DNA from 3 places in the Streptomyces sp. NPDC020379 genome. Region 1 is predicted to be linked to each of the others. Evidence: riboswitches for the same ligand, from Rfam matches in the RefSeq annotation. Region 1 holds a riboswitch; each other region holds the start of a gene.

Region 1 (5,155 bases):
AACATCCGCCCGCAGCTTCCGCGAGCGGCGTTATAGGAACGGCGGGGCCGCGCCCCGCCCCTCCGCGCGCGTCTTCGCCGCGCCCCGCCGCCCGTGTGCTCCGAACGGGCGTCGCACGGCCCCGCGCCGGGCTGTCCGCGCCGCTCCACCGGTGCCTGCTGATAGATCGGCGGTACAGGCGCGACGCGAAGGAGCCCGTCATGCGCGAGAGCCGGGGAGTTCCCTCCGCCGCGGCGAGCGCCGCCCGGATCGGCGTCACCTGCGCGGGCGCGGTCCCCGCGGCCGTGCTCCGCCTGAGCGGCACCCCGCTCGCGCCCGGCTGGACCGTGGCCGTCTTCGGCCTGGGCGTGCTGTGCTCGGCGCTGTTGCTGATGTGGGCGGCCGAGACCGCCCGTGCCGACATGGCCGGCGCGCTCGCGCTCGCCCTGCTGGCCTTCATCGCGGTGCTGCCCGAATACGCCGTCGACCTCTACTTCGCCTACGCCGCCGGCTCCGACCCCTCGTACGCCGCCTACGCCGCGGCCAACATGACCGGCGCCAACCGGCTGCTCGTGGGCGTCGGCTGGCCGCTGGTCGCGCTCGCCTCGGCGCTCGCGCTGCGCCGCCGCGCCCTGCCGGACACCGGGATCGCGCTGGAGCCGCACCGGCGCATCGACGTCGCCTTCCTCGCGGTGGCCGCCGTGTTCGCCTTCGTGATGCCGCTGACCCGGGAGATCGGCTGGTACGTCCCGGTGGTGATCGTCCCCTGGTACGGCTACTACCTCTACCGGATCGGCAAGTGCGGCTCGGGGGAGATGGAGGAGCTCGTCGGGGTCCCCGCGCGGCTCGCCACGCTGCCCCGGGCCGCACGCCGCGCCACCACCGCGTCGCTGTTCGCCGCCGCCGCGGCCGTGGTCTTCGCCTGCGCGGAGCCCTTCGCCAACGGCCTGGTGGAGGCGGGCGCCTCGCTCGGCATCGACCGCTTCGTCCTGGTCCAGTGGCTCGCCCCGCTGGCCTCCGAGGCCCCGGAGCTCATCGTCGCCGTGGTCTTCGCGTGGCGGCTGCGGGCGAGTGACGGACTCGGCGCGCTGCTGTCCAGCAAGGTCAACCAGTGGACGCTGCTGGTCGGCTGCCTGCCGCTGGCCCACGCCCTGGGCGGCGGGGGAGCGGCCCTGCCCCTGGTGACCCGTCAGGTCGACGAGGTCGCCCTGACCGCCGCCCAGACCGTCCTCGCCGTGGTGGTCCTGCTCGGCCTGCGGTTCGTTCCCCTCCAGGCCGCCGGTCTCTTCGTCCTCTTCGCGGTGCAGTTCGCCCTGCCGGGCGAGTCCGCCCGGCTGCTCATGGCCTATGTGTATCTGGGCCTCGCCGCCCTGCTCCTGGCCACCCGCGTCCGCCACCTGCCGGCCACGGCCCGGGCCCTGGGCGGGCGGATCGAGGGGGACCCGCACTACTGACGCGGCGGCCACGGCCCGGCCCATGGCCGCCGGTCACGGTTCGGTGATGAGATCGGTGAGGGCCTTGATGCCGTCCGCCGCCAGCACCTGGCGCTGCCGGTCCGCCGGGGTGCCCCGCCGCAGCAGCCGGTGCACCAGCGAGCTCACCCGGTGGAGGTCGCCGGACTCCTCCAGCGCCTGCCCGATGTGCCCGAGCAGGGCGTGGACGACGTCCTCGGCACCGCGCTGCTTCCCCTCGGGGTCGACGAGGACGCCCTCCAGACCGTGCCGGGCGGCGTGCCAGTTCGCGGCGCTGAGCAGCTCCGGCGGGCAGTGCGCCGACCGGCGGCCGCTCTTCTCGTCGCGGATGGCGGTCGCCACCATGCCGCGCACGATCCCGGCGAGCATCACGGCGTCGTCGACGCGCAGCTGGACGTCCAGGCAGCGCACCTCGATCGTGGGATAGCGGTCGGACAGCCTGGCCTGCCAGTACAGCTGCCCCCGGTCGGTGATCGCCCCGGCGACGAAGAGCGCCTGGATACGCTCCTCGTAGTCGGCGAGGTCGGTGAAGTGCGGGGGCGGTCCGCTGACGGGCCAGCGGCTGTAGACCACGGTGCGCCAGCTGGCGAAGCCGGTGTCGTGACCGTGCCACATCGGTGAGTTGGCCGCCATGGCCACCAGCACCGGCAGCCAGGGGCGGACGCGGTTGAGTACGGCGACGCCCATCTCCCGGTCGGGGATGGCGACATGCACGTGCATCCCGTTGACCAGCTGTTCGTCGACCAGTTGGGCCGCCCGGCCGCGCATCGCCAGATAGCGCGGGTGCCGGGTGACGGGTACGGGCACCAGGCCCGCGCGGGGTGACGTGCCGGACGCCGCGATCCGGCAGCCGTTCCGCTTGGCGGCGGAGCTCACGGCGTGGCGCAGCCGCAGCAGATGGCCGCTCGCCTCCGCGAGGTCGGCGCAGACCGGAGTGGCCACTTCCACCTGGGCCTGCAACAACTCCGCCTGAATCTCCCGCTCGTGCACGACCGGCTCCAGGTCCACCGCTGCGCAGACCTGCTCCGCCTTCGGAACGGGCAGTGCGGTGGCCGGGTCGAGCAGAAGATACTCCTCCTCGATCCCTAGGGTGAGCATGCCGTAGGGCTACCCTCGCGCTGTCGAGGCGAACCGCGCGCTCCCCGCGGTCGCGTGTTTCTGACGCAAAGACGTCCGCCCTCGCGCGCGTACCGGCGGCGGGGCGGCGCCGGGTGACCGGATTTCAGTCTCCGGATTACCTCAACTCCCAAGAACGAAAAGGAGTTGCGTGATTTCCGTGCGCCGGAAAAGCACCCCGGTTCCCTGACCGCCGCGAAGTGAAGAAGTTCACAGAAAGCCGTTCCGGCTCCGGTTTCCGGGACTTCGTGATGCAGGATCGTCACTCGAACACAAGATCCCGTCACCGAGACGGGCACCCCGGGCGGACGCCGAGTCCTGCCGCCGTTCCGGGTGCGGAGCAGACCGACTGGATCGGCAGGAGCGGGAGACCCAGGTACGGCGGACCACGATGGCGGTGGTCCTTGGGGTGAAGCCACGGATGTGGCCGGGCAACTTCGACAGCCCGAACCCGACAGGTCATCTTTCGCAGGCGGATGACGAAGGGTTTGACATGTCTGCGTTCCCCGGCATATCCACGCGTGTGTCCAAGGCCGGCGCCGCGACCGTCCTCACCGCCGCCACCGTCACCGCCTCGATGCTGCTGCCCGGAGTGGCGGCGAACGCCCAGGCGGCGACACCGGGTCAGGCCGCGCTGAAGGTCGCCGCCTCCAAGAAGGGCTCGCCCTACCAGTACGGCGCCGCGGGCCCCAACCGCTTCGACTGCTCGGGCCTGACGCTCTACTCGTTCAAGAAGGTCGGCAAGAACCTGCCGCGCACCGCGCAGGACCAGTACAACAGGACCCGGCACCTCTCCGCCGGCTCCCGCCAGACCGGCGACCTGGTCTTCTTCCACTCCGGCAGCAACGTCTACCACGTGGGCATCTACGCCGGTGACAACAAGATCTGGCACTCGCCCAAGCCCGGCGCGTCGGTCCGGCTGGAGAAGATCTGGAGCAACAGCGTCTGGTACGGCCGCGTCAACTGACCCGGCGGACCGCCGAGAAGACGGCCCCCCGCGCCGTGAGGCGCGCGGGGCCGTGTGCCGGTACGGGTGGTGCGGCCGCGTGGCGCGGGATCAGGGCAGTTGCGCCCCGAGCGCCTGCAGGGCCGCGGGTACCGGCTGGAAGAAGGTCTCGCCACCGGAGGAGCAGTCCCCGCTGCCGCCCGAGGTGAGGCCCAGTGCCGTGTCGTTGTCGAAGAGCGCGCCGCCGCTGTCGCCCGGCTCGGCGCACACGCTGGTGTCGATCAGGCCGTCGACCTGGCCCTCCTGGTAGTTGACGGTCGCGTTGAGGCCGGTGACCTGGCCGTCGTGCAGGCCGCTGGTGCTGCCGCTGCGCTGCACCTGCTCGCCGACCGTCGCCTCACCGGCCCGGCTGATGTTCTGCTGGCTGCCGTTGTAGAGGTCGACCGCGCTGGTGTGGTCGGAGGAACCGGTGTAGCGCACCAGGGCGTAGTCGTGGCCGGGGAAGGTCGAGCTCTCCGTGGTGCCGGCCTGGGCGCCGCCCTGTGAGTCGGACCACTCGGCCGAGGCGTTGCCGCAGTGCCCCGCCGTCAGGAAGTACGGCTGCCCGTCCTTGCTGACGTTGAAGCCGAGCGAACAGCGCACGCCGCTGCCCCAGATGGCGTCGCCGCCGGCGATGAGCGGCCGGAAGGTGCCCGCCGTCCTTCTGAGCGTGGCCTTGTCGCCCAGGCTCGCGACGACCTTGTCGAGCTTGCTCAGCCGCTCCCCGCGCACCGTGCTGTCGGCGGTGACGACGACCTTGTTGGTCCTGGGGTCGACCGACCAGGCGGTGCCCGGGATGGACGCCTGGGCCTTGAGGGTGCCTCTGGCCGAGGCGAGCTCGGCCGCCGAGTGCCGGACCTGCCGGGCCTCGGCGCCCGCGGCCCGCACCTTCGCCGCGGTCGCCGCGTCGAGCACATCGACGACGAGCCGGTGGGTGGTGGCGTCGTAGTACGAGCCCGCGGTGTCCGCCGGGAGCTCGGCCGCGATCCGCTGGGCGAGGCCCGTGGCCTGCTCGGCGGAGACGGTGCCGGGCGCCGGTGCGGACATGGCGTGGGCGGCGGGCAGGGCGAGCGCGGCGGTCGCGAGGACGGCGGCGGCCGTACCGGCCATGGCGGAACGGCGTGCGGATATGCGAGGACGTTTCACGAGACCTCCAGTGGGGGGTGCCCGACGGGACCGATGTCCGGGCACGGAGGGTGCATGTGACGGGCTGACAGGGGCGTGACGGCCGATGCGTCACCCGGAGCCGACCGGGAGATGCTAGTCGCGTCCATGTCAATTCTCTGGAGTATCGGATCGCCCCTGTGAACGTTCAAGAGCGACATTCGGTCGTACGGGCGAGGTGTCGGCAAGTCCCTTGCGTCACATGCGTACCGCGAGCCGTTCTTGTGAACGCCCGTGACGGGCGCGGATGAGCGAGGGGCGGTGAGCGGACAGGAAGGGGCGCGGCTGTCCGGTAATCGTTCCTTCGGGGGTGAGGCGAAGGTTTTTTTGCGCACCTTTAACGGTGCCCGGATTCAACGGTGCCCGGAGCGCCCGGACGACGACGGGCCTCGACCGCGAACGCGGTCGAGGCCCGCACCTGCGGCCCGCTCGGGCCTAC
Region 2 (5,155 bases), on a different contig from region 1:
CTTCACCTGGGAATTCGCCGCCGACCCGTACCCCACGTACGCCTGGCTCCGCGAGAACGCCCCCGTCCACCGCACCGCGCTCCCCAGCGGCGTGGACGCCTGGCTGGTGACCCGCTACGCCGACGCCCGGCAGGCGCTCGCCGATCAGCGGCTGTCGAAGAACCCCGTGCACCACAGCGAGTCCGCGCACGGCAAGGGGAAGGTCGGCATCCCGGGCGAGCGCAGCGCCAATCTGATGACGCACCTGCTCAACATCGACCCGCCGGACCACACCCGGCTGCGCCGGCTCGTGTCCAAGGCGTTCACGCCGGGGCGCGTCGCCGAGTTCGCGCCGCGCGTCCAGGAGCTGACCGACGGGCTCATCGACGACTTCTGCGCGCGGGGGAGCGCCGACCTCATCCACGAGTTCGCCTTCCCCCTCCCCATCTATGCCATCTGCGACCTGCTCGGCGTGCCGGCCGAGGACCAGGACGACTTCCGTGACTGGGCGGGCATGATGATCCGCCACGGCGGCGGCCCGCGCGGTGGCGTCGCCCGCGCGGTGAAGAAGATGCGCGCCTATCTCGCGGAACTGATCCACCGAAAGCGGGAGAACCCCGGCGAGGACCTGATCTCGGGTCTGATCCGGGCAAGCGACCACGGCGAGCACCTCACCGGGAACGAGGCCGCGGCGATGGCCTTCATCTTGCTTTTCGCTGGTTTTGAAACAACTGTGAACCTGATCGGTAACGGTCTCCACGCCCTCCTGCGCAATCCCGGGCAGCGCGAGCGGCTCCAACTGGCCCTCGCCGAAGGGGACGAGAGCCTGCTCGCGACGGGTGTGGAGGAACTGCTGCGGTACGACGGCCCGGTGGAGCTCGCCACCTGGCGGTTCGCCAAGCAGGAGCTGGTGATCGGCGGTCAGCGCATCGCCGAGGGGGACCCCGTGCTCGTGGTTCTCGCGGCCGCCGACCGGGACCCGGAGCGCTTCACGGAGCCCGACACCCTCGACCTCTCCCGGGCCGACAACCAGCACCTCGGATACGGGCACGGCATCCACTACTGCCTGGGTGCCCCGCTGGCCCGGCTCGAGGGCAGGACCGCGCTCGCGACGCTGCTGCGCCGCCTCCCTGACCTGCGGCTTTCTGTCGATCCGGAGGAATTGCGGTGGCGCGGCGGGCTCATCATGCGCGGACTGCGCACCCTGCCGGTCGAGTTCGAGGCGCATGCCGGATGACCCTGCGTCAACCGGCGTGACCACCGCGTGACCCGCGCTACACCGGCTTGTGACTGAAGGGGCCGGTGGCTATGTTCGACCACCATATTCGCCGTCACACGAGAGGCCATCACATGCGCTCCGGGAACGGTCGACATCGTCGCCCCCGTCAGGTACCCGCCGTCGTGGTCGCAGCGGGGGTGACGGGGTCGGCCCTCGCCATGCCGCTGCTCGCGGCCACCGGCGCCGGCGCCGCCGACGCCCCCACGTGGGACCGCGTCGCCCAGTGCGAGAGCGGCGGGACGTGGAGCACCAACTCCGGCAACGGCTCCTACGGCGGGCTGCAGATGACCCAGGAGCTGTGGGAGCGGTACGGCGGCCGCGCGTACGCCCCGCGCCCCGACCTCGCCAGCCGTCAGCAGCAGATCGCCGTCGCCGAGGAGGTCCTGAACGCCGGTGCGAGCACCTGGCAGGCGTGCGGCTCCGCCGCGGGCCTCACCAAGGACGGCAAGGCCCCGGAAGTGACGCCCGGCAGCACCAAGGCGCCGACGCGCGACGCACCCGCGCCTGGTGCACCGGAGCGCACTCCCTCCGCACCCGCGACGGGCGGCTCCGCGCCGTCGGACTCCACCGCTTCCCCGGCTGCCCCGGCCTCACCGTCCGCAAACCCGGACGCGACGCCGGACGCGAAGCCTTCCTCCGGGACCCCTTCGCCCTCCACGAGCGACAAGCCCGAGAGCGGCAAGCACCGCAAGGACCCGGGCAGCCCGACGACCGGCCCGACGACCGGGCCCACGGGCGACCCCACCCAAATCCCCACGTCGGGCGCGCCGTCCACGCGGAAGCCGGCCGACCCGTCCACCGGCACGCCGGGATCCGCGGACTCCGCGTCCCCGCACGCGCCGTCCACCGGCGGCCCGGCGGAAGGCTCCGGTCCGGACTCCGGTCCCGCTTCCGGTCCGGGCTCGGGCAAGCACCGTGCCGAGCCGCCGCGTTCGGACGACGAGGGCCGCGCCTCGCGCGGCGGCGAAGACGCCCGTACGGACAGGCCCGCCGCCGGGGATTACACGGTGCGGCCGGGTGACAACCTGTCAGTCATCGCGGAGGCCCACTCCGTTAACGGTGGGTGGCAATCGCTGTACCAGCGGAACGAGAAAGTTGTCGGTTCCGATCCCGATTTGATACTTCCTGGTCAGCGGCTTGAGGTCGGCAAATAGACCGACAGTTCGGGGGGAATGTCCGTTCCAGTCGAAAGTGAGACATGGGTCTCGTTGAACTTCCGCGGAACGGCCCCCTCCAAAACTTGGCACACCCGCTCCCACCTGCGGAAATGCCAGGTTTCTATGGGTAACAAGAGGCAACTGTGGCTGGAAAGAGGGGTTTGAACCCGTCGGCCCGGAGTGCTTACCGTCATGACCGCTCGCCAAAGCGAGCACCACGGTCGCCACGCCGAATCCTGCCGGCGACCGGCGGAGTCGTCGCGCAAGCGCCGTAGGCAGGAGCGGGGGAACCAAGGTAGGCGCCGGAACGAATCCACCGGTCGGTGACCGGAGGATCCGGGACGGCTTGGGGTGAAGCCGAGTGTGCTCGCACACGAGGCCGGGCGAACTCACAGCCCGAACCCGACAGCTCACCTCGTAGGCGTCGGTGAGGAAACGACTCATGTCCAAGGGCAAGCACCGTCGTCCGTCCAAGGCCGTCCGCATCGTCACGCTCGCCGGTGTCACCGGCGCCGCGGTCGCGGCCCCGCTGATGATCGCGACCTCCGCGAACGCCGCCTCCGTCTCCACCTGGGACAAGGTCGCCCAGTGCGAGTCCGGCGGTAACTGGTCCATCAACACCGGCAACGGTTACTACGGCGGCCTGCAGTTCTCGCAGTCCTCCTGGAACGCCGCCGGCGGCCAGAGCTACGCCGACCGAGCCGACCACGCCAGCAAGTCCCAGCAGATCGCCGTCGCCGAGAAGCTCCTCGCCATGCAGGGCCCGGGCGCCTGGGGCTGCGCCGTGTCCGGCATGACCCCCGGTGGCTCGGGTGCCGGCGCGGACACCTCCGGCTCGGAGAAGGCCGACCGCGGCACCTCCACGAAGTCGCACGCCGACCGCAGCGAGCGCCAGGCCGCGCCGAAGAAGACCACCCCGAAGCACGCCGCTCCGCAGGCGCAGAGCTCCGACGAGGACGAGTCCGAGGCCGCCCCGGCCCCGAAGCAGACCGCGCCGAAGCACGCCGCCCCGAAGCCCGTGCAGAAGGGTGACGGCGAGTACCAGGTCAAGGAAGGCGACACCCTCGGCAAGATCGCCGACGCCAACAAGGTCAAGGGCGGCTGGGAGAAGCTCTACGACCTGAACAAGGACGTCGTCGCCAACGCCGATCTGATCTTCCCGGGCCAGCAGCTGCACCTCAGCTGATCCGGTGGGTGCGGCGGTTCTCACCGCCGCACCCGATCGCTCACAGCGACACCGCCCCGCTCCGCCGCGAACCCCGAGCCGCGCTGGAGCGGGGCTTCGCCGTTCGCTCCCGGAACTGGGGGCAAGCCCCCAGACCCCCCTGCAACACGGCTTCGCCGCGTTGTCCTCAAGCGCCGGACGGGCTGAATGGCGCACTCAGATCAGCCAAAACCAGCCCGTCCGGCGCTTGAGGACGCGGCCGCAGGCCGCTCCCGCCGCAGGCGGCAACGGACCGCACCCAGAAGACCAGAAGCGAGCCGCAGGCTTCACCGTTCAGCGAAACATTGCCGCCATTCGCCCCGTGATCATCGCGTTTGTGCCATTTTTCGGTCCATGAGGCGTCCCGACGGCAGAGCGACCCCCCGCCGCCCGTTAGGCTCGTGCTCGCAGAACTCCAGACACACACGAAGGAGACCCTCGTGCCGTCCATCGACGTCGTCGTAGCTCGCGAGATCCTCGACTCGCGAGGCAACCCCACGGTCGAGGTCGAGGTCGGCCTCGACGACGGCTCCACGGGCCGTGCCGCCGTGCCGTCCGGTGCCTCGACCGGTGCCTTCGAGGCCATCGAGCTCCGTGACGGTGACAAGAACCGTTACCTCGGCAAGGGCGTCGAGAAGGCCGTGCTGGCCGTCATCGAGCAGATCGGCCCGGAGCTCGTCGGCTACGACGCCACCGAGCAGCGCCTGATCGACCAGGCGATGTTCGACCTGGACGCCACCGACAACAAGGGCTCGCTCGGCGCCAACGCCATCCTCGGCGTCTCCCTCGCCGTCGCGCACGCCGCGTCCGAGGCATCCGACCTGCCGCTCTTCCGCTACCTGGGCGGCCCGAACGCGCACCTGCTGCCCGTTCCGATGATGAACATCCTCAACGGTGGGTCGCACGCCGACTCCAACGTGGACATCCAGGAGTTCATGATCGCCCCGATCGGCGCGGAGTCCTTCTCCGAGGCCCTGCGCTGGGGCGCCGAGGTCTACCACACCCTCAAGGCCGTGCTGAAGGCCAAGGGCCTGTCCACCGGCCTCGGCGACGAGGGCGGCTTCGCCCCGAACCTGGGCTCCAACCGCGAGGCCCTCGACCTCATCCTCGAGGCCGTCAAGCAGGCCGGCTACACCCCCGGCCAGGACATCGCGCTCGCGCTGGACGTCGCCGCCTCCGAGTTCTACAAGGACGGCTCGTACCACTTCGAGGGCAAGTCCCGCTCGGCCTCCGAGATGACGGACTACTACGCCGAGCTCGTCGCCGCGTACCCGCTGGTCTCCATCGAGGACCCGCTGTTCGAGGACGACTGGGACGGCTGGAAGACCCTCACCGAGCGCCTCGGCGACAAGGTGCAGATCGTCGGCGACGACCTGTTCGTCACCAACCCCGAGCGCCTCGGCCGCGGCATCGAGGAGGGCGCCGCCAACGCCCTGCTGGTCAAGGTCAACCAGATCGGTTCGCTGACCGAGACCCTCGACGCCGTCGAGCTGGCCCAGCGCAACGGCTTCAAGTGCATGATGTCGCACCGCTCCG
Region 3 (5,155 bases), on a different contig from region 1:
AGGATGCGGCGCTGGACGGGCTTGAGCCCGTCCCGGGCGTCGGGCAGGGCGCGCGAGTAGATGACCGAGTAGGCGTACTCGAGGAAGGAGCCCTGCATCTCGTCGACGACGTCGATGTCGAGGATGCGCTCCTCGAAGTCGTCCGGCGGCGGGGTCTTCGTGCTGCGGCGGGCCATCGCGGCTGCTGCTCCTTCGATCGATTGCCGAGGCGGGGTGCTGACGCCGACCATTGTGGACCGCCCCACTGACAACGCCGACAACCGACCCGTCCGTAAGAGCGCACCGCACCGGGAACTTCGCCAGATGTCAGCACGCTTGCATACAGTGACAGGACTGTTCATCACGCGAGTCGTCGCGAACCATCGCGAGCCTCCACGCGGGATTCCACGCGATCGAAGGGACGTACATGCCCATGGGTCACACGGCCACGCAACAGGCCGGTTCCAGCGGCCTGACAGCGACCGAGCACCGCCTGGCCAATGGCCTGCGGGTGGTGCTCTCCGAAGACCACCTGACCCCGGTCGCCGCCGTCTGCCTCTGGTACGACGTCGGCTCGCGCCACGAGGTCAAGGGCCGCACCGGCCTCGCCCATCTCTTCGAGCACCTTATGTTCCAGGGCTCGGCCCAGGTCAAGGGCAATGGCCACTTCGAGCTGGTGCAGGGCGCGGGCGGTTCGCTCAACGGCACCACCAGCTTCGAGCGGACCAACTATTTCGAGACCATGCCGGCCCATCAGCTGGAGCTGGCCCTCTGGCTGGAAGCCGACCGGATGGGCTCGCTGCTCACCGCGCTCGACGACGAGTCCATGGAGAACCAGCGGGACGTCGTCAAGAACGAGCGCCGCCAGCGGTACGACAACGTCCCCTACGGCACCGCCTTCGAGAAGCTGACGGCCATGGCCTTCCCCGACGGCCACCCGTACCACCACACCCCGATCGGCTCCATGGCCGACCTGGACGCCGCGTCCCTGGAGGACGCCCGCGCCTTCTTCCGCACCTACTACGCGCCGGGCAACGCCGTCCTGTCCGTCGTCGGCGACATCGACCCGGAGCAGACGCTCGCCTGGGTCGAGAAGTATTTCGGCTCCATCCCCGCGCACGACGGCAAGCAGCCGCCGCGCGACGGCTCCCTCCCCGACGTCATCGGCGAGGAGCTGCGCGAGGTCGTGCGCGAGGAGGTGCCCTCGCGTGCCCTGATGGCCGCCTACCGCCTCCCGCACGACGGCAGCCGTGACGCCGACGCCGCCGACCTCGCCCTGACCGTCCTCGGCAGCGGCGAGTCCTCCCGGCTCTACAACCGCCTGGTCCGCCGCGACCGCAGCGCGGTGGCCGTCGGCTTCGGGATGCTGCGGCTGGCCGGCGCGCCCTCGCTCGGCTGGCTGGACGTCAAGGCGTCCGGCGGCGTCGAGGTGAGCGACATCGAGGCCGCCGTCGACGACGAGCTCGCCCGCTTCGCCGCCGAGGGGCCCACCCCGGAGGAGATGGAGCGCGCCCAGGCGCAGCTGGAGCGCGAGTGGCTGGACCGGCTCGCCACGGTCAGCGGCCGCGCCGACGAACTGTGCCGTTTCGCCGTGCTGTTCGGCGACCCCCAGCTCGCCCTCACCGCCGTGGAGCGCGCCCTCGACATCACCCCGGAGGAGGTGCAGCGGGCCGCCAAGGCCAGGCTGCACCCCGACAACCGCGCGGTGCTGGTCTACGAGCCCACCGCCCCCGCCGAAGAGCACGCCGAGCACGACCTGAACGACGAGGAGACGGCCCAGTGAGCGACGCCGTGGCCACCGGCACCGCAGGACCTTCGATGACCTTCCACCCGCGGCCGCGGGCCGGCGAGGCGACCCCCTGGGCCTTCCCGGCCCCCGAGCGCGGCACCCTGCCCAACGGCCTGACCGTGCTGCGCTGCCACCGCCCCGGCCAGCAGATCGTGGCCGTCGAGATCAACCTCCTGGCGCCGCTGGACGCCGAGCCGGAGGGCCTCGACGGGGTCGCCACCATCATGGCCCGCGCCCTGTCGGAGGGCACCGACAAGCACACGGCCGAGGAGTTCACCGCCGAGCTGGAGCGCTGTGGCGCCACCCTCGACGCGCACGCCGACCACCCCGGCGTCCGGGTCTCCCTGGAGGTGCCCGCTTCCCGGCTCGCCAAGGCCCTCGCCCTGCTCGCGGACGCCCTGCGCGCCCCCGCGTTCCCCGACAGCGAGATCGAGCGGCTCGTCGGCAACCGCCTGGACGAGATCCCGCACGAGCTGGCCAACCCCGCCCGCCGTGCCGCCATGGCGCTCTCGAAGCACCTCTTCCCGGCCGAGGCGCGCATGTCGCGCCCCCGCCAGGGCACCGAGGAGACCGTCGCGCGCATCGACGCCGCCGCCGTGCGCGCCTTCTACGAGGCGCACGTCCGGCCCGCCACCACGACCGCCGTGGTCGTCGGCGACTTCACCGGCATCGATCTCGACGAGGCGCTCGGCGACTCCCTGGGCGCCTGGACAGGCTCCGTGGCGGAGCCCCGGCCGGTGCCGCCGATCACCGCGGACGACACCGGCCGCGTGGTCATCGTGGACCGCCCCGGCGCCGTCCAGACCCAGCTGCTGATCGGCCGGATCGGCGCCGACCGGCACGACCGCGTCTGGCCCGCCCAGGTGCTCGGCACGTACTGCCTCGGCGGCACCCTCACCTCGCGCCTGGACCGCGTCCTGCGCGAGGAGAAGGGCTACACCTACGGCGTGCGGTCCTTCGGCCAGGTGCTGCGCTCCTCCCCGGAGGGCACGGGCGCGGCCATGCTCGCCATCAGCGGCTCGGTCGACACGGCCTCCACCGGCCCCGCCCTGGACGACCTGTGGACGGTGCTGCGCACCCTCGCCGCCGAGGGCCTGACGGACGCCGAGCGGGACACCGCCGTGCAGAACCTGGTCGGTGTCGCGCCGCTGAAGTACGAGACCGCCGCGGCCGTCGCGGGCACCCTCGCCGACCAGGTCGAGCAGTATCTGCCGGACGACTTCCAGGCGCGGCTGTACGAGCGCCTCGCGCGGACCGGCACCGTGGAGGCGACGGCCGCCGTCGTCAACGCCTTCCCGGTCGACCGGCTCGTGACCGTCCTCGTCGGTGACGCCGCGGAGATCGAGGAGCCCGTCAGGGCGCTCGGGATCGGCGAGGTCACCGTCGTCAGCGGCTGACACCTGACGGCCGCTCACATCCGGCTCACCCCCGAGTCGCGTCCGGCGGCCGATGTCTGACGCCGGATGACATCAGCCACCCGGGAGGCGCGCGGGGCCCACGGGTCCCGCGCGCCTCCTTTATGTCCGATTTAGTGGAGTGGTTGCACATCTCCGCTGTGGCGTACGCCACAAATTAGGGCTTCTGTTTGCCGTTCGAAAGTGGCGGCGTCTAGCGTCAGGGCGGCTGCCCGTCAGATGTGAGTCGCATCCGCGGCCCCGGACAGTCATCGCCGAGTCCCCGTACGGCGCGAGCCAGGGGAGCCGGGGACCCACATGTCCCTGGGGTGAATCGGGCCCCTCTCCGGAGGGATCCGTAGGAGACCTTCCTGCTCCGAACCCGTCAGCTAACCCGGTAGGCGAGAAGGAAGGAAAGGATCAGCCGTACCCATGGCGTTCACTCGTCCCACCGGTAAGCACCGCCGTCCGAGCCGCGCCGTCCGCGCCGGGGCGAACGCGGCGGGCATAGCCACCCTCGCGGCCACCGGTGTCATGGCGGGATTCGCCGCTCCGGCACTCGCCGCCACCGACGACGCCCCGCGCGTCGAGGACACCGGCCTCACCCAGGCCATCGTCATCGGCGACGACACGGCCGACCGCGTCGGCGAGCAGGCCGAGATCCAGCGCAGCTCCGCGGACGAGACCGCCGCCCGCCTGCAGGCCGAGGCCGCCGCCAAGAAGCAGGCCGCCGAGGTCAAGCAGAAGGCCGACGAGGCCCAGCGCAAGCTGGACGCCGAGCGCAAGGAGCAGGAGCGCGCCGCCCGCGAGCAGGAGCGCAAGCGCCTCAACGCCTACGTCGCGCCGATCGACGGCTCCTACGTCTCCACCGCCTACAAGGCGTCCAGCGGCCTGTGGTCCTCCGGCAGCCACACCGGCATCGACTTCCACGCCGAGTCGGGCACCTCGGTGCACGCCGTGGGCGCGGGCACCATCGTCGAGGCGGGCTGGGGCGGCGCGTACGGCAACAACGTCGTCATCCAGCACAGCGACGGCACCTACACGCAGTACGGTCACCTGTCGTCCATCGACGTCAGCGTCGGCCAGACGGTCACCCCGGGCCAGCAGATCGGCCTCTCCGGCGCCACCGGCAACGTCACCGGCCCGCACCTGCACTTCGAGGCCCGTACCGGCCCCGCGTACGGCTCCGACATCGACCCGGTCGAGTACCTGCGCTCGCACGGCGTCAACGTCTGACGCACCACGCCCCCCGGCTTTCACCGCCGTATCGCCGAGTATCGCGGCGTTCCCCGTCACCAGGCCCCGGTCACCGACCGGGGCCTTCGTGTTGGCCAAAACATACCGATGACTTCACCGGCGCCATCGGAAATTCCCGGCGCCTGCAATAGAGTCGCCCGACAGGCGTCAATCGGCCGCGTTTCGCGGGGGTCAATGCGGAGGTTCACCCATGCGGGGCCGTACGTGAACGGCTATGACAACCCGGTGCCGGACAGCCGCGGAATTCCCACGCAGGCCGTGTGCACCGCGATCCGTGACGACATCGTCTCCGGCTTCTTCCCGCCCGGCAGCAGGCTCATCGAGGAACTGCTCGCCCGCCGCTACGGCGTCTCCCGCGTACCCGTGCGCGAAGCCCTGCGCACCCTCGCCTCCGAAGGCTTCGTGACCACCCGCCGCCACGCGGGCGCCTGCGTCGCCGAACCCACCGAGCACGAGGCCGCCGACCTGCTCGACGTCCGGGCCCTGCTGGAACCCCTGGGCGCCGCGCGCGCCGCGCAGCGCCGCACCGAGGCCCACCTCAAGGTGCTCCGCGGGCTGGTCAGACTCGGTCTGGAGCGCGCCCGGGCCGGCCGGACCGGCGAACTGCGGCCCCTGGACGACTGGTTCGACGAGACGCTCGCCCAGGCCACCGGCAGCCCCAGCCTCGCCGCGCTGCTCACCCAGCTGCGGCTCAAGATCGCCTGGGTGTACGTGGCGGAGCCGCCCCTGCGGCCGG

The links. A riboswitch is a leader RNA that binds a small molecule or an ion and turns the genes downstream of it on or off. The one in region 1 is predicted to bind cyclic di-AMP.
Region 2: linked by a shared signal. The riboswitch ahead of ACH427_RS16585 (transglycosylase family protein) and the one ahead of ACH427_RS23590 (C40 family peptidase) in region 1 are both predicted to bind cyclic di-AMP.
Region 3: linked by a shared signal. The riboswitch ahead of ACH427_RS27050 (M23 family metallopeptidase) and the one ahead of ACH427_RS23590 (C40 family peptidase) in region 1 are both predicted to bind cyclic di-AMP.

Annotation. Positions count from the first base shown of each region.
Region 1 is NZ_JBIRVR010000019.1:64,089-69,243, reverse strand. Features, by position in the region: gene ACH427_RS23600 (hypothetical protein) at 201-1,433, shown strand; gene ACH427_RS23595 (glutamate--cysteine ligase) at 1,467-2,549, opposite strand; cyclic di-AMP (ydaO/yuaA leader) riboswitch at 2,880-3,057, shown strand; gene ACH427_RS23590 (C40 family peptidase) at 3,061-3,534, shown strand; gene ACH427_RS23585 (S1 family peptidase) at 3,625-4,698, opposite strand; gene ACH427_RS23580 (hypothetical protein) at 5,152-5,155, opposite strand, start outside.
Region 2 is NZ_JBIRVR010000011.1:90,393-95,547, forward strand. Features, by position in the region: gene ACH427_RS16575 (cytochrome P450) at 1-1,216, shown strand, start outside; gene ACH427_RS16580 (transglycosylase family protein) at 1,381-2,412, shown strand; cyclic di-AMP (ydaO/yuaA leader) riboswitch at 2,706-2,854, shown strand; gene ACH427_RS16585 (transglycosylase family protein) at 2,858-3,601, shown strand; gene eno (phosphopyruvate hydratase) at 4,060-5,155, shown strand, end outside.
Region 3 is NZ_JBIRVR010000025.1:27,934-33,088, reverse strand. Features, by position in the region: gene ACH427_RS27065 (DNA topoisomerase (ATP-hydrolyzing) subunit A) at 1-176, opposite strand, end outside; gene ACH427_RS27060 (M16 family metallopeptidase) at 413-1,762, shown strand; gene ACH427_RS27055 (M16 family metallopeptidase) at 1,798-3,165, shown strand; cyclic di-AMP (ydaO/yuaA leader) riboswitch at 3,426-3,581, shown strand; gene ACH427_RS27050 (M23 family metallopeptidase) at 3,595-4,398, shown strand; gene ACH427_RS27045 (GntR family transcriptional regulator) at 4,678-5,155, shown strand, end outside.